3 regions of the Mycobacterium sp. NGS68 genome follow, and region 2 is predicted to be linked to each of the others. Evidence: riboswitches for the same ligand, from Rfam matches in the RefSeq annotation. Region 2 holds a riboswitch; each other region holds the start of a gene.
What was found. A riboswitch is a leader RNA that binds a small molecule or an ion and turns the genes downstream of it on or off. The one in region 2 is predicted to bind magnesium.

Region 1 (10,266 bases), on a different contig from region 2:
CCGCCGCCGCGTTCGGCGCGGCCGCCGCCGCGCTGGTGCCGCCGGCGACACCGCTGGCCTGGCCCACCGCCGCCGCCTGGCTGGCGAGCCCGGACGCGTTCGTGGTCTGCGGCGGGTCGGTGAACGGTGTCAGCCGGGAGGCGGCTGCCGACGAGCTGGCGTAGCCGAACATCGCGGCGGCGTCCTGCGCCCACATCTCGGCGTATTCGGTCTCGGCGGCCGCAATCGCGGCGGTGTTCTGCCCGAAAATGTTGGTGGCCACCAACATTGCCAGCTGCGCGCGGTTCGCGGCGATCTCTGCCGGGGGGACGACCGCCGCGAACGCGGTCTCGTAGGCACTCGCGGCGGCGCCCGCCTGGCTGGCGGCCGACCTGGCCTGCGCCGAGGTGGCCGACATCCATGCCACGTAGGGCGCCGCGGCCGCGGCCATCGCGACGGCCGAGGGGCCGGTCCACGCCTCGTTGGCGAGGCCCTCGACGATCGAGCCGTACGAGGCGGCCGTGGACTGCAACTCGGTCGCCAGGGCTTCCCACGCGGCGGCCGCTGCCAGCATCGGCCCCGCGCCGGGTCCGGCGTACATCTCACCGGAGGTAATCTCCGGTGGTTGGAACGCGAAACTCATTGCCCCACCTTCCCTTTGCCTGCCGCTAGCCGGCGGCTGCGGCGTTGGCGGCTTCCGTGGCCTCGTACGAACCGGCGCTCGTGGCCAGGGCGTTCACGAACATCTGGTGGATCGCCGCCGCCTGCGCGCTGACGGCCTGGTACATCTGGGCGTGCGCGGCGAACTGCGCCGCCGTCAGCGCCGAAACCTCGTCCGCGGCAGCGGGAATGACGCCGGTGGTCGGGGCCGCGGCGGCGGCGTTCTCGGCGTCCATCGCGGCGCCGATTCCCTGCAGGTTGCCGGCCGCGGCCGCCAGCGCCTCCGGTTGTGCCGTCACAAATGACATCTGTTCTGCTCCTTGTTATTTGGGCGTCGAGTGGTCAGTCCGCCGGGACCACGATGATCGTGGAGGTGGTGGCAATGTCGTCCGCGACGGCGCCACCGGTGGCCTGCGTGCCGTTGCTCACGGTGCGCATCGTGGCGCCCGCGAGCGCGCGTCCCGCGAGGCTGGCCATGGCCATCTCGCCGAACACACCGGTCTCGGTCACCGCCGGGGCCGCCGCGGCCGCGTCCAGCCCCGCGCCCGGCAGCACCGACGCGACCGTCCGCATCACCGGGGCGGCCGAGACCCAGCCGCGCGGCACCGACAGCGAGCCGACCAGCGTCGAGCGGCCGATCGATGCCGCGACTCCCCCGGGCCCGGGCTCCGGGGTCACCAACGACACGTAGCCGCCCCGCAGCGGCGCCAGGCCCCCGGCGGGGGTCTTGCCGCTGAGCAGTTCGGCGACGCCCGGACCGTTCTGCGACAGACCCAGGATCTGCAGGGACAACAGCCACCAGCCGCCGGGCAGGATGATCGCCCCGATCGGGCTGTAGGCGCCGGTGATGGCCGCAAACAGGGGCCGCAGATTCGACACGATCGGATAGATGGCGTCGATGATCGTCGCCGCCGGCGTCGCCGCCAACGGGTTGGCCAGGGCGCTCGTCGAGCCGAGGCTTTGCAGCATATTGGGCACCAGGTTGATCAGCTGCGATATCTGCGACTGGATGTCCGCCGCGGGTGCAGCGGCGGCCTGCGCCACGGCCGCGGACTGGCTGGCCACCCCGGCCGGATCGGTGGTCTGCGGCGGCTCGGAGAACGGCGTCAGCTGCGTGGCGGCCGCCGACGATCCGGCGTAGGCGTACATCGCGGTAGCGTCCTGGGCCCACATTTCCATGTACAGGGCCTCGGTGGCCGCGATCGCCGCGGTGTTCTGGCCGAGGATGTTGGTGGCGATCAAGGTCATCAGCAGGGTGCGGTTGGCTTCGATCACCGGTGGCGGCACCGTCGCCGCAAAGGCCGTCTCGTACGCAGCGGCCGCGACCCTGGCCTGCATCGCGGTTTGCTCCGCCTGCGCCGCGGTGGCTGTCATCCACGCCACGAACGGCACCGCCGCGGCCGTCATCGCCATCGCCGCGGGCCCCTGCCAGGACCCGACGGTCAACCCCTCGATGTTCGCGCCGTAGGCCGCCGCGTGGGAATGCAGTTCACTCGCGACGGTGTCCCAGGCCGCCGCGGCAGCCAACATCGGCGCCGGGCCCGGGCCCATGTACATCCGCCCGGAGTTGACCTCCGGCGGAAGCGCCGCGAAGTCCACAAACACGCCTTTACCTCCCCGTCCTCAAGGCCGTCCGCAAGCCCGTCCGCAAGCAACCGTGAGCGTGTCGGTCGCGTCCGCGGCCTGCGACGAAACCGGGTCCGCCCTCGCCGCGGCCACCCGCCGTTCGGCGCCAGTCATGAGCCGAAAGCCCTTCGGCGCCAACAGGAATCACATCGGCAGCCGGAGCGATATCGGCCCCGTTATCAGCAATCATGATGCTCCCGGCGGTCGCCGGCTGCCCCCGGCCGTCGCCAGCGGCTCCCCCTGTCCGCCGCCGAGGGCACGGGCTACCTCACTGGTGACGACGTGAGAAACCCTGCCGGCGGCGATGGTTGGGCGGCCTTCCGTATTCCCTCCGATTCCTTGGTTGGCCGCCATGGTAATCACGGGCATTTGGGCGTGCTGGCAAATCTGTGGAGTTCATATGAAATCCATCAGATCGGTCGGTGACTCGGTGCCGTGCGGCGATCATCGCGCGGCCCGTACCAGGAGCGGCGCGGTCGAGGTGACCGGGGCGTGGCGCTAACTGATGCGCGCCAGGTTATGCGGTTGCTGCGCTACCGAACGAGGAAGCGGCTCAACGTGCTGAGCCGTAAACGACTGCTATGCCTTGGAGAGTTGGTTGGGGCAGTAGAACTGCGCCGCGATCACGGCGAACTTGCTCGCGTGCTCCATGGTGATAGCAGGATTGTGGGTCTTCAGATCGTGGACGACTTCGAGCCCCGATTCACCGTTGTTCAGGCAGGTGCACACCGCCTTGGCCGACGTGATCGCCGACGCCGGGTTGCCGAAGCCGATGTCGCTCTGCTGCAGCGCGGCGATGAATCCGTTGTCGTCGCCGGCGGGTTCGGGGGCCGGGTCGGCGTAGGCCGGCGCGGCGAGGCCGATCACGGCGGCCACGCCGAGTAGCGCAAGGTGCATTCTCACAATTGGTCCTCCCAACGGCTGCCGCGTCGAATCGTGCTGTCTGTCAACCCAACTGCGCATCGGACGGCACGACTTGAGACTTGCTTTTCAGATGCACGGCGTGGATTCCGGGTTTCTTCGCCAGTTGCTCGAGCAGGCTGTCCAGGCCCTCCTGGTCGACGCTGTGGTGCTGCACGCTTTCGGGCTTCTCCGAGATTTGGGCTACCAGGCGCTTGAGCTTCTCCGGCGAGGTCGCGTCTTTCAGGTCCTTGATCGGGGTGAGCCGACCTCGGACGCGGGTACCCGACAGCGCGCTGGGTGCCCCGGCGCCCAAGGCACTGCCGAGCATGCCGGCCGCGGACATCGAGCTGAACAGGCTCGCCTCGCCCAGCGCGGCCGCCGGCACGGCGTCCGCCCCTGCCTCGGACAAGGCCGCGGCGACCATCCTGATGTCCGGCGTGGCTGCCGCCCAGCTCGGCGGGACGGTCAGCTTTCCGACCAGTGTGCCGCGTCCCCAGTCCGCATGCACCGGGTTGGTTGCGCCGGTGAGCCAGCCCCGGCCCCAGTGCGGCGTCAGGCCGCCCCCGAGCAGGTCCTTCGGGAGCAGCCCGCCCGCCGCCGCGTGCGGGGCGAACTTCAGGAATTGGGATGCGGGGAAGTTGACGAGCAGACCGATGTCGTTGAAGCCCGTGGTGAAGCCCAGGGGCGTCTTGATCGCGTTGTAGACCAGCGCCAGCGACGATGCCGCGCTCGGTCCGAAGAGGGAATTCAGCAGACCGTTGATCGTTTGGGTGTAGTCGGTGCTGAGGTTCGCGCCGACCTGCAACGCCCAGGACAGCGGGTTGGGAATCGACGTCAGCGACGACACCGCCGATTGGACGCTGCCGGCCGCGGTCGCGGCGGACTGGGATACCGCGGCGGCCTGCCCCGCCACCCCCGCCTCGTTGGTGACCTGCGGTGCGGCGGTGAACGGCGTGACGTTGCTGGCGGTCGCCGAGGAGGCGGCGTAGCTGTTCATGGCCAGCGCGTCCTGAGCCCACATCTCGCCGTACTGGGTTTCGGTCGACGCGATCGCGGGCGTGTTCTGGCCGAAGATGTTGGTCGCCACCAGTTGCGCCAGCAGGCTGCGATTGGCGGCGATTTCCGTCGGCGGGACGTGCGCGACGAACGCCGTTTCGTAGGCGGTGGCCGCGGCGGTGGCCTGCGTGGCGGCCTCGGCGGCTTGCGCGGCGGTGGACTGCATCCACGTCAGGTAGGGCGTGATCGCGGCGGTCATGCTGATCGCCGACGGGCCGATCCACGGCCCGCTGGTCAGGCTGGACACCACCGACGAGTACGAGCCGATGGTGGATTGCAGGTCGGCGGCCAGCGTTTCCCACGCCGTCGCGGCAGCGCGCATCGAGCCCGAGCCCGGTCCGGCGTAGATCCGCCCCGAGTTGATCTCCGGTGGAAGCGTTGCGTAGTACATGTCGACTTCCCCTTAGTCCTCGAGCGCCGGGAGCACGATGATCGTGGCGGCGGCGGGATCGGCCTCGACGACGCTGCTCATCGCGCGCGCCATGCCCCCGCCCCCGGACCCGAAAGTGGTTGCGCCGAGACCCCGTCCGGCCAGACTGGACAGGGCCATCTGGCTGAACATGCTGCCGTCGGCGTCGGCCATCGCGGCCTCGGGTAGAGCCGCCAGGTTGTTGGGCAGCGCCGAGGCGAGCAACCTGACCTCCGGGGCGGCCTGGGTCCACCCCTGGGGCACCGACATGCTGCCGACCAGCGCCGCACGGCCCATCGAGGCGGATGTCGCGCTGCCGGTCAGGCTCGCGCCGGGCATGTGTGCGGGGAGGTCGCTGGCCAGCGGGGCGAGCGCCCCCGCGATGGGTTTGGCGGGTCCGAAGAAGGACTGCAGGCCCTGCCCGTTCTGGGCGTACGCATAGACCTGCCCGAATGACAGGAACGGGCCACCGGGTATCGACGAGAGACCCTGCAGTGAATATGGGCTCGATACCAGCGTGGACATGATGGTGTTCCAGTTGGTCAGGTCGGAGGTCAGGCTGGTCGGCAGCGAAACGTTGGCCAACTGCGGTATGTCGAGCCCTGACAACAGATTTCCCGCACCGCCGGCCTGCCCGGTGTTGCCGAGCGTCGTTCCCAGGTGCTGCAGCATCGTGGGCACCGAGTTGATCAGCTGGGACAGCTTCGAACCGATGTCCAACCCGGTCGAGGCGCTGGTCTGCGAAACCGCGGCGGATTGCAGGGCGGTGCCCGACGTGTTGGTGGTCTGCGGCGGCTCGGTGAACGGGGTCAGCTGCGACGCGCTGGCGGAGGAACCGGCGTAGGCGTACATCGCGGCCGCGTCCTGGGCCCACATCTCCACATAGTGGGCTTCGGTGGCCATGATGGCCGGGGTGTTCTGCCCGAAGATATTGGTGGCGACCAGCGCCGCCAGCAATGCCCGGTTCGCCGCAATCACCGGCGGGGGCACCGTGCCGGCGAAAGCCGTCTCGTAGGCGGCCGCGGCCAGTTTGGCCTGGGTGCCCGCCACCTCGGCCTGCGTGCCCGCAGCGTTGATCCAGGCGACGTACGGTGCGGCGGCGGCGGCCATCGTCATCGCGGACGGACCCGTCCAAGGGCCCGCCGCCAGGCTGCTCACCGTGGACCCGTACGAGGCCGCCGTGCTCTGCAAATCCGCCGCCAACTCGTCCCAGGCCGCCGCTGCGGCCAGCATCGGCCCCGATCCGGCACCGACGTACATGCGGCCGGAGTTGACTTCCGGCGGAAGCGCACCGAAATCGACAAACACTCCTGATTCCCCCGGTTCCTAGGTCGCAGCGGCCGCGTTCGCCGCCTCGGTCGCCGCATATGACGCCGAGCTGGTCGTCAGGGCGGTCACGAACTGCTCGTGAATCGCCGCCGCCTGGGCGGCCATCGCCTGAAACATCTGGGCGTGCGCGGCGAACTGTGCCGCGGTGAGCGCCGACACCTCGTCGGCCGCGGCGGGAATGACGCCGGTGGTCGGGGCGGCCGCGGCCGCGCTTCCGGCATTCATCACCGAACCGATGCCCGTCAGACTGCTGGCGGCTGCTGCCAGCGCCTCCGGCTGGGTGGTCACAAACGACATGTCTTACCCCTTTCGACGATGTAGTCAGGTTGTAGCTCGGCCCTATTTCGAGTTGCGGGACGGCCACCGTAGCGATTCGGAAATTGTTATATCGTCCACGACTCTGGCGCAGCGCTTTCACGTGGTGACCAGCCTGCATTGAACTTATTCACGATGCGTTCCCGGCAGGTAATCATCATGTAAACAGAAATATCACTGCGGTCGAGACCGGGTGTGAGATCTTTGTTTAATTTTGGTTGTGGACACACGAAAATGCCAGGTCACAGGCTTGTCTAGCACATGACCGGCTGTTGGCTTTATTGTTTGCTCTAAATCCGGCGGGCCGGAATTTACCCCTTATTGGACTGTCGTTGAAATAGTCAAATTACGGGTCAAGGAAAATCGCACCCATAATCTCGTCGTGACAGGCAACCGAGACGAGATATCCGGTTCCCCGCCGCCTCGACACCGTCGAATCGGTTGGCAATTGGCATACTCTCTCCCAACGAATTTCACCAAGAATACATATGCGCTACTGCAGAAAGCCTGCAGCGACGCTGCGAGTTCGCTGGGAAACGGGCGGGAGCGGCCCCGCGGCCCGAAACCGCCGGTCAGGGCGGGGGTCAGGGCACCGCCGCGGAGCCCGCGTCGGCCCCGCGACGGCACGAAAAGCCAACGCCGAGAGCCGGATACACCGTCGAGGTCAGCCGGCGGCAGGCGGGCGCGCGACGAAGTTCGGGCGGAAGCCGTACTGGGGCATGGCGCGGCCCGAACCCTGGGCGCCCACGCCGCCGAACGGCACTCCGGGCATGCCGGCCGCACCCTGCGGCGCGATCATCGGCGTGCCCCCCAGTGCGGACCCCAGCGGGCCGTGTACCGGCGCGGCGGCGGTCCAGCCCGGCGGCACCGACAACGTGCCCACCGCGGCCGACTTGCTCAAACCCGCCGACACCGCGCCGCCGAGCCCGCCCACCCCGCCCACGCCGACGAACGGGCTGGTCAGGGCGCTCGCTGCGTCCCCAATGGCACCCCCGACGACACCGGCATTCGCGCCGTTGCCGGCGAGGCCGATCAACGACGAGAGCGCCGTGACCGGCGCCATGCCGAGCCCGGATGACGCCACCGTGTTCCAGAAATTGGAATTCAGCCCCAACACATCCCAGATGCCGTTGCCGCCGGAAGACGTCCCCGTGGATCCCGCTCCGACCGTCGACGCGAGTTGTTGCAGGGACGTGGGTATCGCGGACATCAGCTGGGACAGCGTCGACTGCTGGTTGCCCGCGGCCACCCCGCTGGCCTGAGCGACCGCCGCCGACTGCGCGGCCAGCCCACCGGAGCTCGTGGTCTCCTGCGGCTGGGCGAACTGGGTGAGCTGGGTGGCCGTTGCCGTAGACGCGGCGTAGCCGTACATCGCCGCGGCGTCCTGGGCCCACATCTCCGCGTACTGGGCCTCGGTGGCCGCGATCGCGGCGGTGTTCTGCCCCAGGATGTTGGTGGCCACCAGCACGGCCAGTTGGCTGCGGTTGGCGGCGATCAGCGGGGGCGGCACCGTGGCCACGAACGCGGCCTCGAACGCGCCGGCGGCGGCCTCGGCCTTGGCCGCGGTCTCTTCGGCCTGCGCGGCGGTGATGTCCATCCACTCCACGTACGGGGTGGCCGCGCCGGCCATCGACGCCGACGCCGGACCATGCCATTCCTCGCCGGTCAGCGCGGCCAGCACCGAACCGTAAACCAATGCGGTCGAGCGCAACTCGGCGGCCAGCCCGTTCCACGCCGACGCGGCGGCCAGCATCGGGGCCGATCCCGGCCCCGCGTACATCCGTGCGGAGTTGACTTCGGGCGGAAGCATCGCGAAATCCAGTGCGGCGGTCATCGTTTGCCTCCCCTTCAGCGGGCAGCGATCGCGTTGATGGCCTCGGTGGCGGTGTAGGACTCGGCGCTGGCACCCAACATCGCGACGAACATCTCGTGGATGGCCATCGCCCGGGCGCCCGCGGCCTGGTACATCGCGCCGTGGGCGTTGAATTGTGTTGCCGCCAAGGCCGATACCGGGTCCGCTGCGGCGGCGGGCAGAGCGGTCGTCGCGGCGGTCGCGGCCATGTTCTGCGCGGCCATCGCGGATCCGACGGCGTTCAAGTGGCCGGCGGCGGCGGCCAGCGCTTCTGGATGCGCAACTACGAACGACATTGGGCTTCTCCTTGTCGGAAAGGGGACCCGGGCGCTGGATTTACGCAGTCCAACAGCACGCATCCGCGCAGCGGAAGCGTGAAGTCTTTTGCGGCGTAAGCCGATTCAGACTGTGGAAGGGGTGCCGGGGTCGGATCGCAACGAAATGGTCAGCGGTCTGGAATACGGACTATCACCAGGACTCATTTCGCTCTCACCTCCTCTCGGCCAGGGCACACGGGGATGCCATGTGGTGTACGCGAGGTTGAGGGCCCGACAAACAAGCCGGGCGCGGCACCCCTCTCGTCAGAGCTTTGGCACCACACGGCGTATCCGACTCCGTGGAGCCGGAAGCCACTTGGGCTCAACCCTTAAGCCGGGAAGAGCTGTCCTGACCCTGGGCGTCTTTCGACGTTCGAGGTCAGTGGCCTGTATCCGTGTAGACGCCTCACCTAGCGAGGTGCATACAGAGGCTATGGTGGCACTCACATCGTTGTGAGTCAACTCAGCTGCAACCCGAGCGCGATTGCGTCGTCACCAAAAGGCCGGGAAATGACCGAGATCCGGCTACCCCGCGGCGGGCGGATGCGACATCACGGTGAGGCGGAAGCCGTACCGAGGCCCGTTGCCCCAGTGCGATCCGGCTCCGCGCCCCACCGGAAAGCCGGGCATGCCGGGTGCGCCGGCCGCGCTCCCCTCCGGAACCGCGGCGCCGTTCCAGCCGCCGCCGGGCAGCGCCACGCCGGCGTGGTTCTCCACCTGGGCCACCGCGGACCAGCTCTGCGGCACGGACAGCCGCCCGACCAAGGCGCCCTGATGCACCCCGGCCGACACCGTGCCGGCGTTCATGCCGGACAGGCCCGACGGCACGGCCAGCGCAGAGCTCAACGACGCGTTGGGTGGTGAAATCAACGGCGTCCACACGGCGTTCCCGGTGCCCGCGCCCATCGGCGGGAGCGCGGTGGTCTCCGGTGCGCCGCCCAGCGCGACGGCGTTGATGTCGGCCATCGCCGCGGTGACCGTCTGCTGGATTATGGCCGGGTTGGTATAGCCGCCCGAGATGATCCCGTTGAAGAAGTTGGAGTTCAGGAAATCCCACGTCGGGTCGTCGGCCGCCAGCGGCGATGTGAGGGACTGCAACGCGTTGGGAAGCGCGGATGTCAGCTGGTTCAGCGTTTGCTGCACACCGCTGGCAGCCGCCGTGTTGCCGGACTGGGAGACCGCGGCGGATTGGGCGGCCTGTCCGGACGGGTTGGTGGTCTGGGGCGGCTGCGAGAACGACGTCAGTTCGGCGGCCGCCGCCGAACCGGCGGCGTAACCGTACATCGCGCCCGCATCCTGTGCCCACATCTCGCCGTATTCGGCCTCGGTGGCCGCGATCGCGGCGGTGTTCTGGCCGAGGAAGTTCGTCGCGACCAGCAACATCAGCTGAGCGCGGTTAGCCGCGACCACCGCCGGCGGCACCGTCGTGGCAAACGCGACCTCGTAGGCCCCCGCGGCCGCGGTTGCGTTCGCGGCGGTCTGCTCGGCCTGCGCCCCGGTGCTGCTCATCCAGGCCATGTACGGGGCGACCGCGGCCGCCATCGTCGCAGACGCCGGCCCCAGCCAGCCTTCCTCGGTCAGGCCCGAAATCACGGACAGATAAAAGGATGCCGTCGATTGCAGCTGCTCGGCCAGGCCGCTCCAGGCCGAAGCGGCGGCCAGCATCGGCGCCGAGCCCGGCCCCAAATACATACGTGCGGAATTGATTTCCGGAGGTAGTGCGCCAAAGTCCATCGCCGCCGACCCCTAACGAGCCGCGGTAGCGTCGGTGGCTTCGGTGGCCACTTGGTGGACGGGCAGGCGGTCGGCGCCGTTCGGTG
Region 2 (10,266 bases):
GCACCGCGCCGATTCCGATCTGCGCATGCGCCAGTTCATCACCGACGCCAGCCACGAACTGCGCACCCCGCTGGCGTCGATCCAGGGCTACGCCGAACTGACCCGCCAGGACAGCTCGGCCCTACCCCCCACCACCGAGTACGCGCTGGCCCGCATCGAGTCCGAGGCCCGGCGCATGACGTCGCTGGTGGACTCGCTGCTGCTGCTGTCGCGGTTGGGCGAGGGTGAAGACCTGCAGACCGAAGACGTCGACCTCGCCGACCTCGCCATCACCGCGGTGAACGACGCGTCCGTCTCCGCGCCCACCCACAATTGGGTCAAGGACCTGCCGGACGCACCGGTATGGGTCCGCGGCGACCAGGCCCGCCTGCACCAGGCCGTGAGCAACCTGCTCACCAATGCCCGGGTACACACGCCACCCGGGGTTACTGTCACGACGGGAATCACCCGTCACTATCGCGGCCCCGGCGCGCCCTTCGCCGAACTCACCGTCGACGACGACGGACCCGACATCGACGCCGCGATCCTGCCGCGGCTGTTCCAGCGGTTCGTCCGCGCCGACAAGTCGCGGACCAACGGGTCGGGCAACGGCCTCGGGCTGGCCATCGTGAGCTCGATCGCCAAGGCGCATCACGGCTCGGTCACCGCCGAGTCAGCCAACGGCCGGACCGTGTTCCGGCTGCGGATTCCGCTGATCGACGTCCCCACCAGCGACAACGCGTAGCGGACGGGCACCCGCGGTCAGCCCACGATGAGTTGGCCGATCTTCACCGCGACCAGGGCGGTGGCCACCAGCAGGTAGGCGCGCAGCGCGATCATCCCGGCCAACCGCAGCGGAGTGACGATGGGCCCTTCGAGGTCTTCCAGCGCCGGTGTGCGCCAGGTCGATCGGTCCTGTTCGTGCACCGCCCGACGGTCGGCACGATCGTGCGGCAGCGCCGCTACCTCATCGATGTCAACGGGATCGATGCCGCTGAACGCGGCCCGCACCCGAGCCAGCCGCCGGCGCTTTTCGCGCAACCCCTCGATCCGGTGGTTCCCGTACAGCGCCACACCGCCGGCGACACCCACGGCCGCACCGACCGCGAAGCCCAATTCCATGGTGGCCGTGGACAGATGGGGGAAGATCGTGGCGGCCGTCAGTGCCAGCGACAGCAGCACCAGTACCCAGACGATGGTGCCGGCCACCACGTTCTGCCGGGTGGTGTTCACCCACGGGCCCAGCACCTGCTTGTCGTTGCAGAGCAACACCAGGAACACCGTGGCCGACGGCAGCAGCACTCCGGCGAGGGCCTGCACTCCGAGCGTGAGGGCGCCCAGCACGTAGTCGGGGCTGAACGCGACCGCCGCGGCGACGGCCAACAGCAGCCCGTAGGCCAGGTAGAACGCCGGGGCGTCGGTCAGCTTCCAGTGCAGGGAATGACGGCGCCGGAACGTGTCACCGAGCGCGTAGGTGGTGGCCAGTCCCACCGCGTTCGCACCGATCAGGGAGGAGTCGAGCAACAAGATCGCGAACAACCCGCCGGCGGTAGGGCTGATGTTGTCCCTGAGCGCGGAGGCGACCGAGCCGGCGTCGGTGAAGTTCCCGGCGGCCTCGCTGCCGGCCAACCCGAATGCCGCCGCGATCATGATCGCGGTCGCCCCGAGCGTCACCACCGCAATGCCAATGCGCAGATCCATGCGTTCGTAGTGAATCCAGCGTGGTGTCAGCCGCTTGTCGACCACGTTGGATTGCTGGAAGAACAACTGCCAGGGCGCCACCGTGGTACCGACGATCGCCACGATCAGTAACAGCAGCGTCGAGTTGAGGCCACCCGGGAACGACGGCACCAGCCCGGAAGCGACCTGTCCGGCCTTGGGATGCAGCATCAGAACCAGCGGGAAGACGACCACGTTGACCGCGATGAGGGCGAACAGCAGCCGCTCCCACCGACGAAATGACCCACCGGCGACGACCGCGAACAACAGGATCGCCGCCGACGGCACGGCGACGGCCTTGGGCAACCCGAAATAGCCCAACGCCATTGACACACCGACGAATTCGGTGACGATCGTCAGCGCGTTGACGACGAACAGATCGCCCACGCTGAAGGCGCCCCAGAACTTTCCGAACCGCTCGAAGATCAGCCGCGCGTGCCCGACGCCGGCCACCAGGCCCAGCCGCACCACCATCTCCTGGTTGACGTAGAGCACCGGGATCAGCAGCACCAGTGTCCACAGCAGCGTCATGCCGTAGTTCTGCCCGGCCTGCGCGTAGGTTGCGACGCCGCCGGCGTCGTTGTCGCCGACCATCACGATCAGGCCAGGGCCCATGACCGCCAGCAACAGCCGCAGCCGCTGCCACCGGCTGCGGCCATGCGCGGTTTCGTGCTGGCCGATGCTGCCCAGCGCGCCGTGAATGTCGCCGATGTGCGCAGAATCGAGCACCGCACCCGTCTCTGCGGCCGGCGGGTCCGGCCGGTCGCCGTTGCGCCGTTGGGCGGCGGAGTCCGCCGGCACCGAGTACCGCGCATTCCAGTTGAGAAAACTCATGATTGAACTTCCAAGTCGAGTCGGGTGCGGCGTGTTGTGGCAACGACGCAGGAACGGCGGCGCGCACGCCGGACTTGCCTGCTACGCAACCCTCTTGGGGCGCAACAGGCTAAGGTCGCGACTTACGCAGTCAGCCGGTTGTGAGCAGGCCTGAGAGACAACGTCTTTCGCGCCGGACTGGGGTACGGACTATCACCGAGTGCCATGTCGTCCCCACCTCCTCGCGATCGGATGCGCGCACGCATCGGCCGTCAACGCAACGCAGGTTGTTGGGAGAAGAATCGATCGGGGCGCCCCAAGGGACGACCGAAACACTTCTCTCATCAGAGCTTTGGCACTACGCGACGTATCCCGCCGACACGGCGGGAAGCCACTTTGGGTCATCCCTTGAGCCGGGAAGACCTGTCCTAACCCTGGGCGTCTCTCGACGTCGTCGGATCAGTGGCCTGTATTCGCGCAGAAGCCTCACCTAACGAAGCGCAGGCTCATTAAAGACCCGAACAACGGAGCGCGTCAAGCGGAGAACGGCGATTCGCATCGCTGTCACAGCACCCGTTAAGAAAACGTAAAGGTGGCTGCCAGGGACGTTAGGAAAGCGTCAACCCGCCCGCGCGGGCCGCCGGCCGGATCTAATTTCAAGCTGACTACGCCCGCGACAGCGCCGTGGCCAAGCCGGATGGGAGAAATGATGGGCGTGTTGGTTTACCTCGCGCTGACGCTGGCGGTGTTCGCGCTGCTCGGCCTGATGCAGAAGCTGGTCGAGCGGCTATGAACTACGAAAACGCCATCGGTCTAGCGCTTTCGATCGCTATTGCGCTGTATCTCGTTGGCGCTCTGCTATTTCCGGAGAGGTTCTAGTGAGCACAACGGACTTGACGGCACCCCTCATCTTCCTCGTCGTCCTGGTCGCGGCGCTGGCCCTGGTGCATGTGCCCCTCGGCGACTACATGTATCGGGCATACACGTCGGACAAAGACTCGCGCGTCGAGTCGATGGTCTATCGATTGATCGGCGTCAACTCCCGCTCGGAGCAGACCTGGGGAACCTACGCGCGCAGCGTGCTGGCCTTCTCGGCGGTCAGCGTGATCTTTTTGTTCGTCCTGCAATTGGTGCAGGGCAAGCTGCCGCTGCACCTGCACGACCCCGCGACGAAGATGACTCCGTCCCTGGCCTGGAACACCGCCGTCAGCTTCGTCACCAACACCAACTGGCAGTCCTATTCCGGCGAGTCCACCCAGGGCCACCTGGTCCAGATGGCCGGTTTAGCGGTGCAGAACTTCGTGTCCGCCGCGGTCGGCATGGCCGTCGCCGTGGCCTTGGTGCGCGGGTTTGCCCGCCAGCGCACCAGCGAGCTCGGCAACTTCTGGGTGGACCTGGTGCGCGGCACGCTGCGCATCCTGCTGCCGATCTCCATCCTCGCCGCGGTCGTGCTCGTCGCCGGCGGCGTGATCGAAAACTTTCACCTCAACGACCAGGTCGTGACGACGCTGGCAGGAGGCGGGCAGACCATCACCGGCGGACCGGTCGCCAGCCAGGAATCGATCAAGCTGTTGGGCACCAACGGCGGTGGCTTCTACAACGCCAACTCCGCGCACCCGTTCGAGAACCCCACGGCGTGGACCAACTGGGTGGAGATCTTCCTCCTGCTGGTCATCTCCTTCTCGTTACCACGCACGTTCGGCCGCATGGTGGGCAGCAAGAAGCAGGGTTACGCGATCGCCGCGGTCGTGAGCATCATCGCGGCCATCAGCGTCACGTTCATGATGCTGTTCCAACTGCAGCACCACGGCACCGTCCCGATGGCGGCCGGCGCGGCGAGCGAGGGGGTTGAGCAGCGGCTCGGGGTCGCGAACTCGGCCGTCTTCGCCGACGCCACCACGCTGACCTCCACCGGCGCGGTGGACTCCACCCACGACTCCCTGACCAGCCTCGGTGGCCTGATGACGATGTTCAACATGCAACTCGGTGAGGTCGCGCCGGGCGGCACCGGCTCGGGTCTGTACGGCATCCTGATCCTGGCCGTCATCACGGTGTTTGTCGCAGGGTTGATGGTCGGCCGCACGCCGGAGTACCTCGGCAAGAAGATCACGTCGCTCGAAATAAAGCTGGCGGCAGGCTATTTCCTGGTCACCCCGCTGCTGGTGCTGCTCGGGACAGCCGTCGCGATGGCGCTGCCCGGACAGCGGGACGGCATGGCCAACACCGGGCCGCACGGCCTGTCCGAGGTGCTGTACGCGTTCACCTCCGCGGCCAACAACAACGGCTCCGCCTTCGCGGGCCTGTCGGCCAACACGGACTGGTACAACACCGCGTTGGGCCTGGCGATGCTGTTCGGCCGCTTCCTGCCGATGATCCTGGTGCTGGCGCTGGCCGGTTCGCTGGCCCGCCAGGGTGCGACGCCCGAGTCCAGCGGCACCCTGCCCACCCACCGGCCGCAATTTGTCGGCCTGGTGGTCGGTGTGACGGTCATCCTGGTTGCCCTCACCTTCCTGCCCGCGCTGGCCCTGGGGCCGCTCGCCGAAGGGATCCACTGAGCCATGAATGCCACGGACACCACGATTTCGCCGGTGCGACGGCGCACCAGCCACGTGCCCGGCGACAAGTTGCAGGGCGGCCTGCTCGACCCCGCCCTGCTGCTGAAGTCCCTGCCCGACGCGCTGCGCAAGCTCGACCCCCGCACCCTGTGGCGCAACCCGGTGATGTTCATCGTGGAGATCGGCGCCGTGTGGTCGACGGTGCTCGCATTCGGAGACGACACCTGGTTCAGCTGGCTGACCGTGTTCTGGCTATGGCTGACAGTGCTTTTCGCCAACGTCGCCGAAGCGGTAGCCGAGGGCCGCGGCAAGGCCCAGGCCGATACCCTGCGCAAGTCCAAGGCCGACACCATCGCGCATCGGCTGACGGACTGGGCGCCCGGTCACGCCGGCGCGCCCGAAGATGTCGCGGCGCCGCTGCTGCGACAGGGCGACGTCGTGGTGGTCGTCGCAGGCGAGGTCATCCCCGGCGATGGCGACGTCGTGGAAGGCATTGCGTCGGTGGACGAATCGGCCATCACGGGCGAATCGGCACCCGTGATCCGGGAATCCGGCGGCGACCGCTCGGCGGTGACGGGCGGGACCACCGTGCTCTCGGATCGCATCGTGGTCCGGATCACCCAAAAGCCTGGCGAGAGCTTCGTGGACCGGATGATCGCGCTCGTCGAGGGCGCCAACCGGCAGAAGACGCCCAACGAGCTCGCGCTCAACATCCTGCTCGCGGCCCTGACGATCATCTTCGTGTTCGCCGTGGCGACGCTGCAGCCGCTGGCGATCTACTCCAAGGCCGGCAACCCCGGCGTGCCGGACACGTCGGCCCTGGGCGCCGCCGGCATCAGCGGCATCGTCCTGGTGGCCCTGCTGGTGTGCCTGATCCCCACCACGATCGGCGCGCTGCTGTCGGCCATCGGCATCGCCGGCATGGACCGCCTGGTGCAACGCAACGTGCTGGCCATGTCCGGCCGCGCGGTCGAAGCCGCCGGCGACGTCAACACCCTGCTGCTGGACAAGACGGGAACGATCACGCTGGGCAATCGCCAAGCGTCAGAGTTCATTCCGCTCTCCAGGGTGACCCACGGCGAGCTCGCCGACGCCGCGCAGCTGTCCAGCCTCGCCGACGAAACCCCCGAGGGCCGTTCGGTCGTCGTCTACGCCAAGGACGCGTACGGCCTGCGGGCGCGGACCCCGGGCGAGCTCGCCAACGCGACCTGGGTCGAATTCAGTGCGACCACCCGGATGTCCGGAGTCGACGTCGACGGGCGCCAGCTCCGCAAGGGCGCGGCCAACTCGGTCGCCGAGTGGGTGCGCGCCCACGGGGGCACCGTTCCCGCCGAGTTGGGCGAGATCGTCGACGGCATCTCCGCCGCCGGCGGCACCCCGCTGGTCGTGGGCCAGGTCATCGGCCTCGACGGGGTGGAGAAAGCGGACGTGCTCGGCGTCATCCACCTCAAAGACGTGGTGAAGCAGGGTATGCGCGACCGATTCGACGCGATGCGGCTGATGGGCATCCGGACGGTGATGATCACCGGCGACAACCCGTTGACCGCCAAGGCAATCGCCGAGGAGGCGGGGGTCGACGACTTCCTCGCCGAGGCGACGCCGGAGGACAAGCTGATGCTGATCAAGCGCGAACAGCAGGGCGGGCGCCTGGTGGCCATGACCGGCGACGGCACCAACGACGCCCCCGCGCTGGCGCAGGCCGACGTCGGCGTGGCGATGAACACCGGTACATCGGCGGCCAAAGAGGCCGGAAACATGGTGGACCTGGACTCCGACCCCACCAAGCTGATCGAAATCGTGGAAATCGGCAAGCAGTTGCTGATCACCCGCGGGGCACTGACGACGTTCTCCATCGCCAACGACATCGCCAAGTATTTCGCGATCATCCCCGCCATGTTCGTGACGCTGTTCCCCGGTCTGGACCTGCTCAACGTGATGCGATTGCACAGTCCGCAGTCGGCGATCCTGTCCGCGGTGATCTTCAACGCGATCGTCATCGTCGCGCTGATTCCGTTGGCGCTGAGGGGCGTTCGGTACACGCCCAGCCGGGCCTCGAAGCTGCTCAGCCGCAACCTCGGAATCTACGGACTCGGTGGCATCGTCGCACCTTTCATTGGAATCAAACTCATCGACCTGCTGGTCCAACTGCTCCCGGGAATGGCGTGAGATGCACTACACCAACATAATTCGCCAACACTGGGCCGCCCTGCGCGCGCTGCTCGTGCTCACCGTGATCCTCGGCCTGGGCTACCCGCTGCTCATCTGGCTGCTTGCCCTGGTGCCCGGATTGCACGACAAGGCGGAGGGGTCGATCGTGACCGCCGCCGGGAAGCAGGTCGGCAGCAGGCTGATCGGGCAATCGTTCACCGACTCGTCGGGCAACCCGCTGCCGCAGTATTTCCAGAGCCGGCCCTCGGTGGCGGGCACGGGGTACGACCCGTTGTCCAGCGGCGGCAGCAACCTGGGGCCCGAAAGCATCGTCGACGCGCCGTCCAAGCCGAGCCTGCTGACGTCGGTGTGTGCGCGCAGTGCGGCCGTCGCGCGGCTCGAAGGCCTGGGCGCAGAGGCCGGGTCGCGGCCGTTCTGCACCGGCGGCGGCGTCGGCGCGGTGCTGTCGGTGATCGGCCCGCGTGATGCACGGGGTTACATCGCGCACCCGGCCAGGGTGGTGAGCATCAACGAGCCGTGCACGACGACGCCTGAGCCATTCCTGGCCTTCTACGAGGGAGTTCGGGTCACATGCGCGAAGGCCGGCGAGGACTATGCGAGCGGTCAGCTCGTGCCGATTCACGGGGCCGCTTCGGACAAGCCCTGGGTTCCGGCGGACGCCGTGACGGCCAGCGCCAGCGGCCTGGACCCCGACATCTCCCCGGCCTACGCCGACCTCCAGATCGCGCGAGTGGCCAAGGCGCGGCACATCACACCGGACCAGGTTCGGGCGATGGTTGCGGCCAACCGACACGGTCGTGTGCTCGGGTTCTTCGGTGAGCCGACGGTCAATGTCGTGACGCTGAACCTGCAACTCGACCAGCGGTACCCGGTCACCGGCTAGGTCACGGTGGATGATGGTTGACGTGACCGACGACGTCAGCCTGCAGGCCCAACACCCCAAGCGCGGGGAACTGCGCATCTACCTGGGTGCGGCGCCGGGCGTCGGCAAGACGTACGCGATGCTCGGCGAGGCCCACCGCCGCCTGGAACGGGGCACGGACGTGGTGGCCGCCGTCATCGAAACCCACGGCCGCCACAAGACCGCCGAGTTGCTGGACGGCATCGAGGTCATTCCGCCGCGCTGGATCGAGTACCGCGGTGGCAGCTTCGCCGAGCTTGACGTTCCCGCGGTGCTGGCGCGCCGCCCGCAGGTGGTGCTGGTCGACGAGCTCGCCCACACCAATACCCCGGGCAGCACCAACCAAAAGCGTTGGCAGGACGTCGAAGAACTGCTGGACGCGGGCATCACGGTGATCTCCACCGTCAATATCCAGCATCTCGAGAGCCTCAACGACGTCGTCGCACAGATCACGGGGATCGAGCAGAAGGAGACGATTCCGGATTCCATCGTGCGCGAGGCCGCGCAGGTCGAACTCATCGATATCACCCCCGAGGCGTTGCGGCGCAGGCTGTCCCACGGCAACGTCTATGCGCCGGATCGGATCGACGCCGCCCTGTCCAACTACTTCCGTCGCGGAAACCTCACCGCGCTAAGGGAACTGGCGCTGTTGTGGTTGGCCGACCAGGTGGATACCGCGCTGGCAAAATACCGCGCGGAGAACAAGATCACCGACATGTGGGAGGCCCGCGAGCGGGTGGTGGTCGCGGTCACTGGCGGCGCGGAATCGGAGACGTTGATACGGCGCGCATCCCGGATCGCGTCGAAATCCAGCGCCGAGCTGATGGTGGTGCACGTGCTGCGCGGCGACGGCCTCGCCGGCCTGTCGGCGGCCCGGCTCAGCAAGATTCGCGAGCTGGCGGGCAGCCTGGACGCTTCCTTGCATACCGTCGTCGGCGACGATATCGCAACGGCCCTGCTCGATTTCGCCCGCGAGATGAACGCCACCCAGTTGGTGGTCGGCACGTCCCGGCGGTCGCGCTGGGCGCGCGTTTTCGAGGAGGGCATCGGCCCCACCATCGTGCAGCGCTCCGGCAAGATCGACGTGCACCTGGTCACCCACGAGGAAGCCAAGCGAGGCTTTCGGGTGGCGTCACTCGGGCCCGGTCAGCGACGCGTCGCGTCCTGGCTGGCGGCGCTGGTCATCCCGTCCGCCATCTGCGCCGTCACGGTGAGCCTGCTGGACCCGTACCTGGACACCGGCGGCGAGAGCGCCCTGTTCTTCGTCGGGGTGTTGTTGGTCGGCCTGTTGGGAGGCGTTGCCCCGGCGGTGCTTTCGGCGGTGCTGTCCGGGATGCTGTTGAACTACTTCCTGATCGCGCCGCGGCACAGCTTTACCATCGCCGAACCCAACAGCGCGGTGACCGAGCTGGTGCTGCTACTGATCGCGGTGGCGGTCGCGGTCCTCGTCGACGGCGCGGCCAAACGCACCCGCGAGGCCCGGCTCGCCTCGCAGGAGGCGGAGCTGCTGACGCTGTTCGCGGGCTCGGTGCTGCGCGGTGCCGATCTCGAGACGCTGCTCGAGCGGGTGCGCGAGACCTATTCGCAGCGCGCAGTCAGCCTGCTGCGGGAGGTCGGCGAAGACCGGCACCAGACCGACGTCGTCGCCTCCGCCGGCCACGAGCCTTGCCGGACCGTCGATTCCGCGGATACGGCGATCGAGGTGGGCGACGACGAATTTTGGCTGCTGTTGGCGGGCAGGAAGCTTTCCGCGCGGGACCGCCGGGTGCTGGGCGCGGTCGCCAACCAGGCGGCGGGGCTGGTCCGGCAGCGCGAGCTGGCGCTGGAAGCCAGCCAGACGGAGGCGATCAAGCGGGCCGACGAGCTGCGCCGGTCGCTGCTGTCGGCGGTCAGTCACGACCTGCGCACGCCCCTCGCGGCCGCCAAGGTCTCGGTGTCCAGCCTGCGCGCCGACGACGTCGCGTTCTCGGCCGAGGACACCGCCGAATTGCTGGCCGCCATCGAGGAATCCATCGACCAGCTCACCGCGCTGGTGGGAAACCTGCTCGACTCGTCGCGCCTGGCCGCCGGTGCCATCCGTCCGGAGCTGCAACGGGTGTACCTGGAAGAGACCATGCAGCGCGCATTGGT
Region 3 (10,266 bases), on a different contig from region 2:
CGTTACGCTCGCGAGGCCGCCCGGCGTGGCCACGCGCCATGACCGTCGCACACCGGGGCCCGTCCCGCCGATAATTGAGGTCTATGACCAAGACAGCACGACTCGGCATCTTCGTGCTCGCGTGCTGTGCGGGCTGCTCCTCGACGGTGACCGGGTCGCCGACGACGGCGATAACGACGGCGATGACGACGGCAATGACGCAGCCAGGGACGCAAGCCACGACCTCTCCATCGATTAGCGCACCGACGACTACCCCAACCGTCACCGGTTCGATGGCGTCGATCGTCGCGCAAGTCGACTGCGGGCCGGATGGCGCCGCCCGCGTGACGGTCAAATACGGGACGGGTCCCGTCCAGCAGGTACTGGTCGGCAGAAACCCCGCGGACCATGCCAACGTCGACGCATTCAGGGGCCGCTACGGCATCGTTCCGGGCTTCGCCGACGCGACCCTGACCGTGACGACTGCACCCACCCACGGAACGTGCACGACGACGTTGACCGACCGCGCCAGCGGGGACGTCATCGCGAAAAAGGAAGCGCCCGGCGAAGTGACGTTGACGGCCGTCGTCAGCGCTGGCTCGTAGTCAGGCGAGGTTGTCCAGGAGCAGGGCCTCTGCGACGGCGGCACGCTCCAGCACGCCCAGGTGCAGGCTCTCGTTAACGCTGTGCGCCTGCGTGCCGGGGTCTTCCACGCCGGTGACCAGGATCTTCGCCCGCGGGAACGCGGCGGCGAACTCGGCGATGAACGGAATCGAGCCGCCCATGCCCATGTCGATCGGCTCGGCGCCCCACGCCTGCCGGAAGGCCGCCCGCGCGGCGTCGTAGACCGCGCCGCTGGCCTCGATGGCGTAGGGCTGACCTAGTTCGCCGCGGGTGACGGTGACCCGGGCACCCCACGGGGCGTGGCTTTGCAGGTGGGTGGTCAGGGCGTCGAGGTGCTTGTCCGCGTCACCGCCGGGCGCCACCCGCATGCTGATCTTGGCCCGGGCCTTCGGGATCAGCGTGTTCGACGCCGACGCGATCGGCGTGGTGTCGATGCCGATCACGGTGATGGCCGACTTGGCCCACAGCCGCTGCGGCACCGAGCCCGAGCCGATCTCGGACACGCCGTCGAGCAGGCCGGCGTCGTTGCGCAGCCGCTCGGCGGGGTAGTCGGGGAAATTCAGCGCGGCCGTGTCGGTTTCGTGCAACCCGGCCACCGCGACGTTGCCGTCGTCGTCGTGCAGGCTGGCCAAGAGTCGCACCAGCACGCTGAGCGCGTCGGGCACGGCCCCGCCCCACAGGCCGGAGTGCAGGCCGTGATCCAGGGTGGCCACCTCGACCACGCAGTCGGCCAGCCCGCGCAGCGACACCGTCAGCGCCGGGGTGTCGGCGCTCCAATTGTCCGAGTCCGCGATGACGATCACGTCAGCCGCCAGCGCGTCGCGGTGGGCCGCGAGCAGCCGGGAAAGCGACGGCGACCCCGACTCCTCCTCCCCCTCCACGAACACCGTGACCCCCACCGGAGGCCGGCCGCCATGCGCCCGGAAGGCCGCCAAATGCGTTGCGATGCCGGCCTTGTCGTCGGCGCTACCGCGGCCGTAGAGGCGCCCGTCGCGCTCGGTCGGCTCGAACGGCGGCGACACCCACTGCCCGCGGTCGCCCTCGGGCTGCACGTCGTGGTGTGCGTAGAGCAGCACGGTGGGCGCCCCGGCGGGAGCCGGATGGCGCGCGATGACGGCCGGCGCACCGCCTTCGGCGACGATCCGCACGTCGTCAAAGCCCGCCTGCGCCAACAGGTCTGCGACGGCCTGCGCGCTGCGGTGCACATTGTCGCGGCGGGCAGGGTCGGCCCACACCGATTCGATGCGCACCAGGTCCTCGAGATCGCGGCGCACCGACGGCAGCAGTTCGCGGACACGCTCAACCAGATCACTCATGAGTCCGAAGCTAACTTAAGCTGGCCCCGTGGCGAGCGACGGTCCAGACCCGACCACGCCGCTGTGGCGGGCGGCGCAGGTGTTCCGGCTGCTGAGTTGTCTTTACGCGCTGGGCTTCCAGGTCGCGATCAACGACGATCTGCGCCATCCGGTGACGGCGTGGCTGTTGTTCGCCGTGCTGATCGCCTGGAGCGCGGCCTGCGCGGTGGCCTACCTGCGGGGATTCGGCCGCCGGCCGACCTGGGTGATCTCCGAGGTCATCGTCGTGGTGCTGCTGATGGGGTCCAATCGGCTGGTCGCTTCCCCGCAGTGGGCGGCCGACAACCAGACCTGGCCGACGACGCTGTGGGCCACCAACCCCACGATTTCGGCGGCCCTGCAGTTCGGCCCGGCCGGCGGGATGATGACCGGCCTGGTCGTGATGGCCACCAACTTCGCGGTCAAGAACTACCTGACCCTCGACCTTGGGCACAACGCGACCATCATCGTCGAGGTGGCGATCGGCCTGGCGATCGGCATGGCCGCGCGGACGGCGCGGCGCGCGCACGAGGAGTTGCAGCGGGCGGCGCAGCTGTCCGCCGCGCTACAGGAGCGTGAGCGGCTGTCGCGGCAGGTGCACGACGGCGTTATCCAGGTGCTGGCGCTGGTCGCCAAGCGGGGCCACGAGATCGGGGGCACCACATCGGAGTTGGCGGACCTCGCCAGCGAGCAGGAACGCGCGCTACGCCGGTGGATCACCGCGAGCGGCCTCGAACAGGACGGCGACAGCCAGACCGTCGACCTGCGCGCGCTGCTGCGCCGCCGCGAAGGCGACCGGGTGTCGCTGAGCCTGCCCGCGACCGCGGTGCCGCTTGCCCGCAGCGTGGCCGCCGAGCTGGACGCCGCGGTGGGCAACGCCCTGGACAATGTGCGGTTCCACGCCGGCCCGGGCGCGCGGGCATTCGTGCTGTTGGAAGACCTGGGCGATGCCGTCGCGGTGAGCATTCGCGACGACGGGGTCGGCATCGGCGCCGGCCGATTGGCCGAAGCCGAAAGCCAGGGGCGCTTGGGCATCTCGAAATCGATTGTGGGGCGGATGATATCGCTGGGCGGCGAGGCGGAATTGCGCACTGGTGCGGGCAAAGGCACGGAATGGGAGCTGCGCGTGCCACGCCCGGGGAAGGCGGGACTGTGAGCGGCGATGCGTTACCGACGGTGATGGTGGTCGACGACCATCCGATCTGGCGCGACGCCGTGGCCCGCGACCTCGCCGAGGAGGGGTTCGACGTGGTGGCCACCGCGGACGGCGTGGGCGCGGCGAAACGCCGGGCGGCCGTGGTCAAGCCCGACGTGGTGCTGATGGACATGCAGCTCGCCGACGGCACCGGGGTGCAGGCGACAACGGACGTGCTCGCCGTCTCGCCGTCGTCCAAGGTGCTGGTGTTGTCGGCCTCCGACGAGCGCGACGACGTGTTGGAAGCCGTCAAGGCCGGGGCGGCGGGATACCTGGTCAAGAGCGCCTCGAAGGCCGAGCTGACCGAAGCGGTGCGGGCCACCGCCGCCGGCCGCGCCGTGTTCACCCCTAGCCTGGCGGGGCTGGTATTAGGCGAGTACCGGCGGATCGCCCAGAGCCCGGACGACGGCCCCGCCCGCCCCAGCCTCACCGAGCGCGAGACGGAGGTGTTGCGCTACGTCGCGAAGGGATTGTCCGCCAAGCAGATCGCCGAAAAGCTGTCGCTGAGCCATCGCACCGTGGAAAACCACGTCCAGGCGACGTTTCGCAAGCTGCAGGTGGCCAACCGGGTGGAGCTGACCCGCTACGCCATCGAGCACGGCCTCGACGAATAACGGCTCGCGCGTTGCGTTGCCGAGGCGAACAGTCGGATTGACTTAGGCCACCTGAGCCGCAATTATTGGAGTTTGCAAGCATCTTGCTAGGTGAAGCATATGTGTGGCATAGGACATTGGCCTGAGCGTCGAGAGGCGTCCCGGGCAGTACTGTTCCTCCCGGCATGGAGTCCAAGCGACTCCGAACACGTCGGGTAGGCCGTGCAGTGCCAGAGCTCTGACGAGAGAGATCTCCGTTTCGGTACCTGATGGAGCGGCGACACCCGCGTGTGTCCTGGCGGCAGGGAGGTGAGGGCCAGATGAGTCCAGGCGATAGTCCCAGTTCCGGTCGAAACTTCGTGTCGCGTGCATCCGGTCCCCGGGCGGCCGCGCTGCGCCTGGTCCATTAGCTGTTCCACGCACAGCGAGCGCTGCTGTAGACCCGGCCAATTCAGGTTCTGCAGAAATGGATTTCAATCATGCATGTTTTAGAGCCACTAGGGGATAGTCGCCAGATCGGCTTCGTCGACTTCGAGGAATTCGACGGTCCCCTTGACGGCCACGTCGTTGTCAGCGGTGATGATGCGCTTGCCACGACGATCGTCGAAGACCTGAGCAACGCCGGTGCACGCGTTGTCAGGCTCTCCGGCGCCGGGGTCGCTCGGGCGCTTCGTGACGCCGGGATCGCCCGCGCGCTCGCCGTCGTCTGTGCCGGGGACGACGATTCGACAAATCTCGAGATCGCGCTGTTGGCAAGGAAAGCCAATCCGGATGTACGCGTGGTGGTGCGTTTGGACAACGACGTGGTGCGGGGAGCGATGGCCGCCAACAACGGGCCCGGGGCGATCCTCGACGTAGCTGACCTCGCCGCGCCGTCAGTCGTCGAGGCGTGCCTGGCCCTCACCATGCACCCGTTTGAGGCGGCCGGCATCAAATTCGCAGTCTGGGGTAGTAAGGCGCCGCGTGATGCGACGCTGCGTGACATCCACGGCGACCTCGCACCGGTGGCGGTGATCCGGGGCGAAAACTCGGACTCCCTCGGCGAGATGATCGCCTGCCCGGAACGCGACCTGCAGGTGCATGCCGGCGACTGGACCGCGGTGATCGGCACCGCCGAGCAGCTGGCCGCCCGGGATATGAAGAGTTCCAGGCCTATCGTTACGCGCACCCGCTGGCCGTTGTTGCGGCGACTGTTCGACACCGCGCGCACCATGCGCGACGACGTCAACCCGGCGTTCTATCCCGCGGCGGCAATCGGAATGGCCCTGCTGATCAGCTCGACGATCCTATTGCGGTTGTGCTACCAACGCCCTCCGGGCATGACATGGCTCGACGCGTTGTACTTCAGCGCCGAAACGATCACAACGGTGGGCTACGGCGACGTCAGCTTCGTCCAACAAGCCACCTGGCTGCGAACATTCAGCGTCGTCCTGATGTTCGTCGGCATGGCAAACACGGCCGTCCTCGTGGCGTTCATCGCCGACCTGCTGCTATCGCGCCGGTTCGTCCATACGGCCGGACGCCGGCGGGTGCGCCATTTGCGTTACCACGTCATCGTCGTAGGGCTGGGTTCGGTTGGTATTCGCGTAGTTGATGAGCTGACCGACGCCGGATACGCCGTCGCGGTGATCACGAACGACGAAGACAATCCCCTGCTGCCCCTGGTCGCAGAACGCGACGTACCGGTGATCTTCGGAGACGCGACGCTGCAACAGACGCTGGAGTCGGCCTGCATCGACCGCGCTGGAGCGGTCGCCGTATTGACCCAGGACGACATGTTCAACATCGAGACCGGGATTGTGCTGCGTGAGATGTATGGCCCTGCCGTGATACCCGCACTCAACCGGCCCGAGGTACCCCTTGTGCTACGGATATACGATCGCGAACTCGGCTTCGCGGTGGCACAGCGCTTCGGTTTCGAAAACGTTCGATCGACCGTGGAACTGGCCGCGCCGTGGTTCGTCGGCGCCGCGCTGGGGCTCGAGGTGCTGGACACATTTTCGGTGGGTCAGAGCACATACATGGTAGGCGCGATGCATGTAGAGGCCGGCAGCGAACTTGACGGGTTGCGAGTGGCAGAGGAATGCACCCAAACACGCGTCATCGCGATCACCCGCCCGGGCGCGCCCGTCCAGCTGCAGCCGCTGTCCGACGCGCGTCTTGGAGCCGGCGACACCGCCTACCTCGTTGGCCCTTACCGGGAATTGATGTGCACACTGCGCAAGGGACGGGCGCCCCAGCAGCACGACGACGACCAACCCCCCAGAGAGAGTCGGTACAACACGGTCGGCTATGCGCGAAGATTCGAGTAGTTGCCTGCGCGGGGGTCGGCGGTCGTTGCAGCTTTTCGCGGAACTTCGGGTGGGCGAATTCGGCCTTCGCGCGATGGGATGCCGGGTTGCCTGGTTCCCCTGGGACAACACGGTTTTCAGCCGTCCAAGCCGGTCCATGTCGTGGCCACCCGCCGCAATGCCGGCCGGATATGCCGCGGGAAGGTGAACCGCGAGTCTGAATATAGTTGTGCCCCAAGCGATTGGAAGGTGCTTTACGTGACCGGATCGTCTACGTGAGACCGAAGAAGACCGCATTCATTCGCACCTCCGCACCTCCAAGGCATGCCGAAGCAAGGCACCGCACGACCGGAATGCGGGATATTCAATGAGCTCTAACCGAGGCTTGGTTTGCGCCCAGATAATCAACCGCCGCTGCCTGAGAATGAAAGCGCGTCGGTATTCCGAGCAGCCTTGGCGCGGACGTATTTCTGCACCGGATCACCGGTAGCGCGATTAATTCTCGACGATCTCAGAGTCGATACAGTCCACGGCAACATTGCGAGCCCACGAATGGCACCGCCAGCCACTGCGATATCGACATTTGTCTCGAACAACGTCAAATGCCCGCGATGATCTTAACCCTTGAACGGGCTGGCGGAAATGGGTCGAGCCTGTGAATAACCTGCCAATTCAAGGTTCCTTATACAAAACAGACCAAAATCGCCACGTCCGTCCAGGCCTGCCGTCGCCCACGCGACTCTAACGCCGCGCTGGACCAGGCACTACTCGTTCCCATCCGCAAGGTTCGGGCTCTCATGAAAGGTGGAAAACGCAGCGATTCGGCACCGCCCCGCGGCTCACGAACGTCGGCGCGGCGAAGGCCCCGCAACGCCATTTCCCGGTGGCTCGTACTTCATGAGCCGGGCGACATCTTTGCTTGCTGCATTCGCCCCTTCGTAGCTAGGACAGGTATCCGGCAACCGTAAAGAAAACGTAAAACTCCAGATAACAGGTGGGTCGATCTGGGATGGCGCTAAGCCTATGTAGTTTGCGTATCTCGATCGCGACGGCATGGAATGACCGGTGGAGCGGGTAGCCGTTAATGGTCGTTGAAATGAAATTGTCGCGATCGCGTCGCAACATTCTTGACTCGAGTTGGCTTTCAGGTGCAGGATTGACTCGCAAGCACCTCGCTAGGTGAGGCGTCCGCACGGATATAGGCCACTGACCTCGAACGTCGAAAGACGCCCAGGGTCAGGACAGCTCTTCCCGGATTAAGGGTTGAGCCCAAGTGGCTTCCGGACCGCACATGGTCCGGATACGCCGTGTGGTGCCGAAGCTCTGACGAGAGGGGTGCCGGCTCGGCCGTCCCGCCGGGCTCTCATCCCATTGCGATAAGTGGCATCCCAGCATGCCTGGCCGCGAGGAGGTGGGAGCGAAATTGACTCCGGGCGATAGACATAGACTCTGTTTGCGATTCATCGGCATTTCGTCCCGACCCTGCCCCAGCGTCGCTTCTGCCTGAATCATCCTGTAAGAAGCTTACTTTCACATCAGCCGCCTGAGCTGAGATGTGGTGGCCGCGTGCGCTTGCCGCACCGTAGCTGAAGCTTGCTTGTTTTCATGAGGAGAGTTCCGATGGTTTTTGTCACTGCACAACCCGAGTCGCTGACCGCCGCCGCCAGCCGCTTACAGGCCGTGGGATCGGCGCTGGCCGCGCAGAATGCGGCAGCCGCCGCCCCGATGAGCGATGTGGTGCCCGCCGCTGCCGACGAGGTGTCGTTCTTGACGGCCGCGCAGTTCGCCTCACACGCCCGAACGTTTCAGGCAGTGAGCGCCCAGGCCGCGGCGATGCATGAGATGTTCGTTGCCACGTTGCAGACCAGCGCCGCATCCTATGCGGCTACCGAGGCAGCCAACACAGCCGCGGCCCGGTGAGCTGCTGGGGATAGATCAATGATTGATTTCGCGGCGCTGCCGCCGGAAATTAACTCGGCCAGAATATATTCCGGTCCTGGGTCAGGACCGATGCTGGCCGCCGCCGCAGCCTGGAACACGATGGCAGCTGAAATGCGCTCCACAGCAACTTGTTACGGCTCGGTGGTCTCAGAGCTGACCAGCGAGAGCTGGTTGGGTCCGTCGTCTGTGTCGATGCTGGCCGCAGCCACCCCCTATTTGGAGTGGCTGGCACTCACCGCAACCCGGGCCGAGCAGGCCGGGAGCCAAGCCAGCGCGGCCGCGACTGCATATGAGTCGGCGTTTGCGATGACGGTGCCCCCGGCGGCGGTCGCGGCCAACCGCGTCCAGCTTGCGACGTTGACGGCCACCAACATCTTTGGTCAAAACGCCGCCGCGATCGCCGCGACTGAGGCCCACTACGCCGAAATGTGGGCACAAGACACCGTCGCGATGAACGGCTACGCCAGCGCCTCGAGCGCAGCGACACAATTGACGCCGCTCACCGCGCCGCAATCACCCACCACACCCGAAAGCGTGGCCGGCCAAACCGCCGCGGTCGCTCAAGCGGCCGAAACACCGGTTGGCACTGTGCAGTCGACACTGTCGTCGGCAACCTCCGGGGCTACGGGGTCCTCCTCCTCCTTCGGATCGTTGTCGTCGGATCTGGCTGGCTTGCTGAACGGGTCGGATGATTCGGCGCTGGGGACTTTCTGGAATGGCAATTTCTTCAGCACCGCGGTGACCAACGGGGCGTTGGCCGGCGGTCCGTTCAACCCGCAATTCATCTTGGGCACGGTGGCGGGTTTCAACTATTTGATGAGCGGCGACAAGGAAGCAATCAGCACGCCGGCGTTAGCGATTCCCGGGGAGAAGATATCGGAGCTGGGACCCGCTGCGCCGGCGGAACTGGCCGGCCCGGGTGCCGCAGCGTCGGCTGAGATGGGTCGTACGAGGCTGGTCGGCGCGTTGTCGGTACCCCCGTCCTGGACCTCGGCAACCACAATCAGCCCGGCCGGGACGGCGTCGCCGGCCAGTGGCCTCGCCGACATCGGAACATCCCCGGCGGGCGGCCAGGGTGGCTTTGCGCCGGTAGGGGCCACAGGCGGGCGGCGCCGCCGCTCCATTCCGAGATACGGATTTCGCCCAGTAGTGATGCCGCGCCCGCCTGCCGGCGGGTAGCGCTTTGAAGGAGAAGAATTCATGCTGGATTTCGCGACGTTGCCGCCGGAGATTAACTCGGCCCGAATGTATTCGGGCCCGGGGCCCGCGTCGATGCTTGCCGCCGCGGCCGCCTGGAGCACGACGGCCAGTGAAATGCGCTCCACTGCAGCGTATTACAGTTCAGTGGTAGATGCGCTCACCAGTGAGAGTTGGTTGGGTCCTTCGTCGATGTCGATGTTGGCCGCGGCCACTCCCTATTTGGAGTGGCTCAGCGCCACTGCCACCCGGGCCGAGCAGACCGGCACCCAAGCCCATGTGGCCGCCGCCGCCTTTGAGTCGGCGTTTGCGATGACGGTGCCCCCGGGCGTGGTCGCGGCAAACCGAGCTGAACTAGCGATATTGTTGTCCACCAATACTTTTGGCCAAAACACCCCGGCGATCGCCGCCGCCGAGGCCCGATACGGGGAAATGTGGGCGCAAGATGCGGCTGCGATGAACGGCTACGCCAACGCCTCGAGCGCAGCGACACAATTGACGCCTCTCACCGCGCCACTATCACCGACCAATGCCGAAGGCGTGGCCAACCAGGCCTCCACAGTCGCCCGAGCCGCCAACGCCTCGACCCCCACCACTACGTCGACGGACGCATCCGGACTAGCCGCCTGGCTTGGACTCGCGCCCGACACCAACACCTCCGCTACCGGCCTGGCCGGGGTGCTCAACTTCCTCGACGGGTCGAACGGGTCCCTGGTCGGAAGCTTCCTCGACAACGCGAGTGTCGCCAACTTCTCCAACGCATTCACCACCAGCGGGATACTCAACCCGACATCGGTGGTCGATTCGGTGACGGCGTACAACTTCTTATTGCCCGCCACCAACGGTGCTGATGCGTTGGCGGACGAGGCGAATCTGGCCTCCGGCCTTGGTCAGGCAGGGGCGCTGGGGCGAGAAGGGTTAACCAGCACCGCCTCGGCGATGTCGGCGCAGATGGGGCGGGCGAGCCTGGTCGGAGCGATCTCGGTCCCGCCGGCATGGGGCGCGAGCGGAGCGACAATCAGCCCCGTCGCGGCAACGAGCCGTCTTGGGCAGGGGGCCTACCACGGTGTGCTGGGCACTACCCCGATGGTGATGGAAGATGTTGGGCCCGT

Region 1: another riboswitch for magnesium. It lies ahead of AC5Y5V_RS14065 (PE family protein); the one in region 2 lies ahead of AC5Y5V_RS23995 (NRAMP family divalent metal transporter).
Region 3: another riboswitch for magnesium. It lies ahead of AC5Y5V_RS03900 (PE family protein); the one in region 2 lies ahead of AC5Y5V_RS23995 (NRAMP family divalent metal transporter).

The regions. Positions count from the first base shown of each region.
Region 1 covers NZ_JCALCE010000011.1:31,562-41,827, reverse strand. Annotated here, with positions in the region: gene AC5Y5V_RS14105 (PPE family protein) at 1-622, opposite strand, end outside; gene AC5Y5V_RS14100 (PE family protein) at 648-947, opposite strand; gene AC5Y5V_RS14095 (PPE family protein) at 982-2,238, opposite strand; gene AC5Y5V_RS14090 (DUF732 domain-containing protein) at 2,845-3,171, opposite strand; gene AC5Y5V_RS14085 (PPE family protein) at 3,212-4,615, opposite strand; gene AC5Y5V_RS14080 (PPE family protein) at 4,628-5,893, opposite strand; gene AC5Y5V_RS14075 (PE family protein) at 5,960-6,259, opposite strand; gene AC5Y5V_RS14070 (PPE family protein) at 6,942-8,111, opposite strand; gene AC5Y5V_RS14065 (PE family protein) at 8,126-8,425, opposite strand; M-box (ykoK) riboswitch at 8,696-8,871, opposite strand; gene AC5Y5V_RS14060 (PPE family protein) at 8,972-10,180, opposite strand; gene AC5Y5V_RS14055 (hypothetical protein) at 10,193-10,266, opposite strand, start outside.
Region 2 covers NZ_JCALCE010000027.1:72,916-83,181, reverse strand. Annotated here, with positions in the region: gene AC5Y5V_RS24000 (sensor histidine kinase) at 1-724, shown strand, start outside; gene AC5Y5V_RS23995 (NRAMP family divalent metal transporter) at 742-2,532, opposite strand; M-box (ykoK) riboswitch at 2,841-3,016, opposite strand; gene AC5Y5V_RS23990 (potassium-transporting ATPase) at 3,209-3,304, shown strand; gene AC5Y5V_RS23985 (potassium-transporting ATPase subunit F) at 3,301-3,390, shown strand; gene kdpA (potassium-transporting ATPase subunit KdpA) at 3,390-5,066, shown strand; gene kdpB (potassium-transporting ATPase subunit KdpB) at 5,070-7,232, shown strand; gene AC5Y5V_RS23970 (potassium-transporting ATPase subunit C) at 7,234-8,118, shown strand; gene AC5Y5V_RS23965 (DUF4118 domain-containing protein) at 8,129-10,266, shown strand, end outside.
Region 3 covers NZ_JCALCE010000002.1:212,225-222,490, reverse strand. Annotated here, with positions in the region: gene AC5Y5V_RS03925 (hypothetical protein) at 84-584, shown strand; gene AC5Y5V_RS03920 (dipeptidase) at 585-1,919, opposite strand; gene macS (MacS family sensor histidine kinase) at 1,948-3,093, shown strand; gene AC5Y5V_RS03910 (response regulator) at 3,090-3,746, shown strand; gene AC5Y5V_RS03905 (NAD-binding protein) at 4,205-6,037, shown strand; M-box (ykoK) riboswitch at 7,181-7,358, shown strand; gene AC5Y5V_RS03900 (PE family protein) at 7,637-7,936, shown strand; gene AC5Y5V_RS03895 (PPE family protein) at 7,955-9,136, shown strand; gene AC5Y5V_RS03890 (PPE family protein) at 9,158-10,266, shown strand, end outside.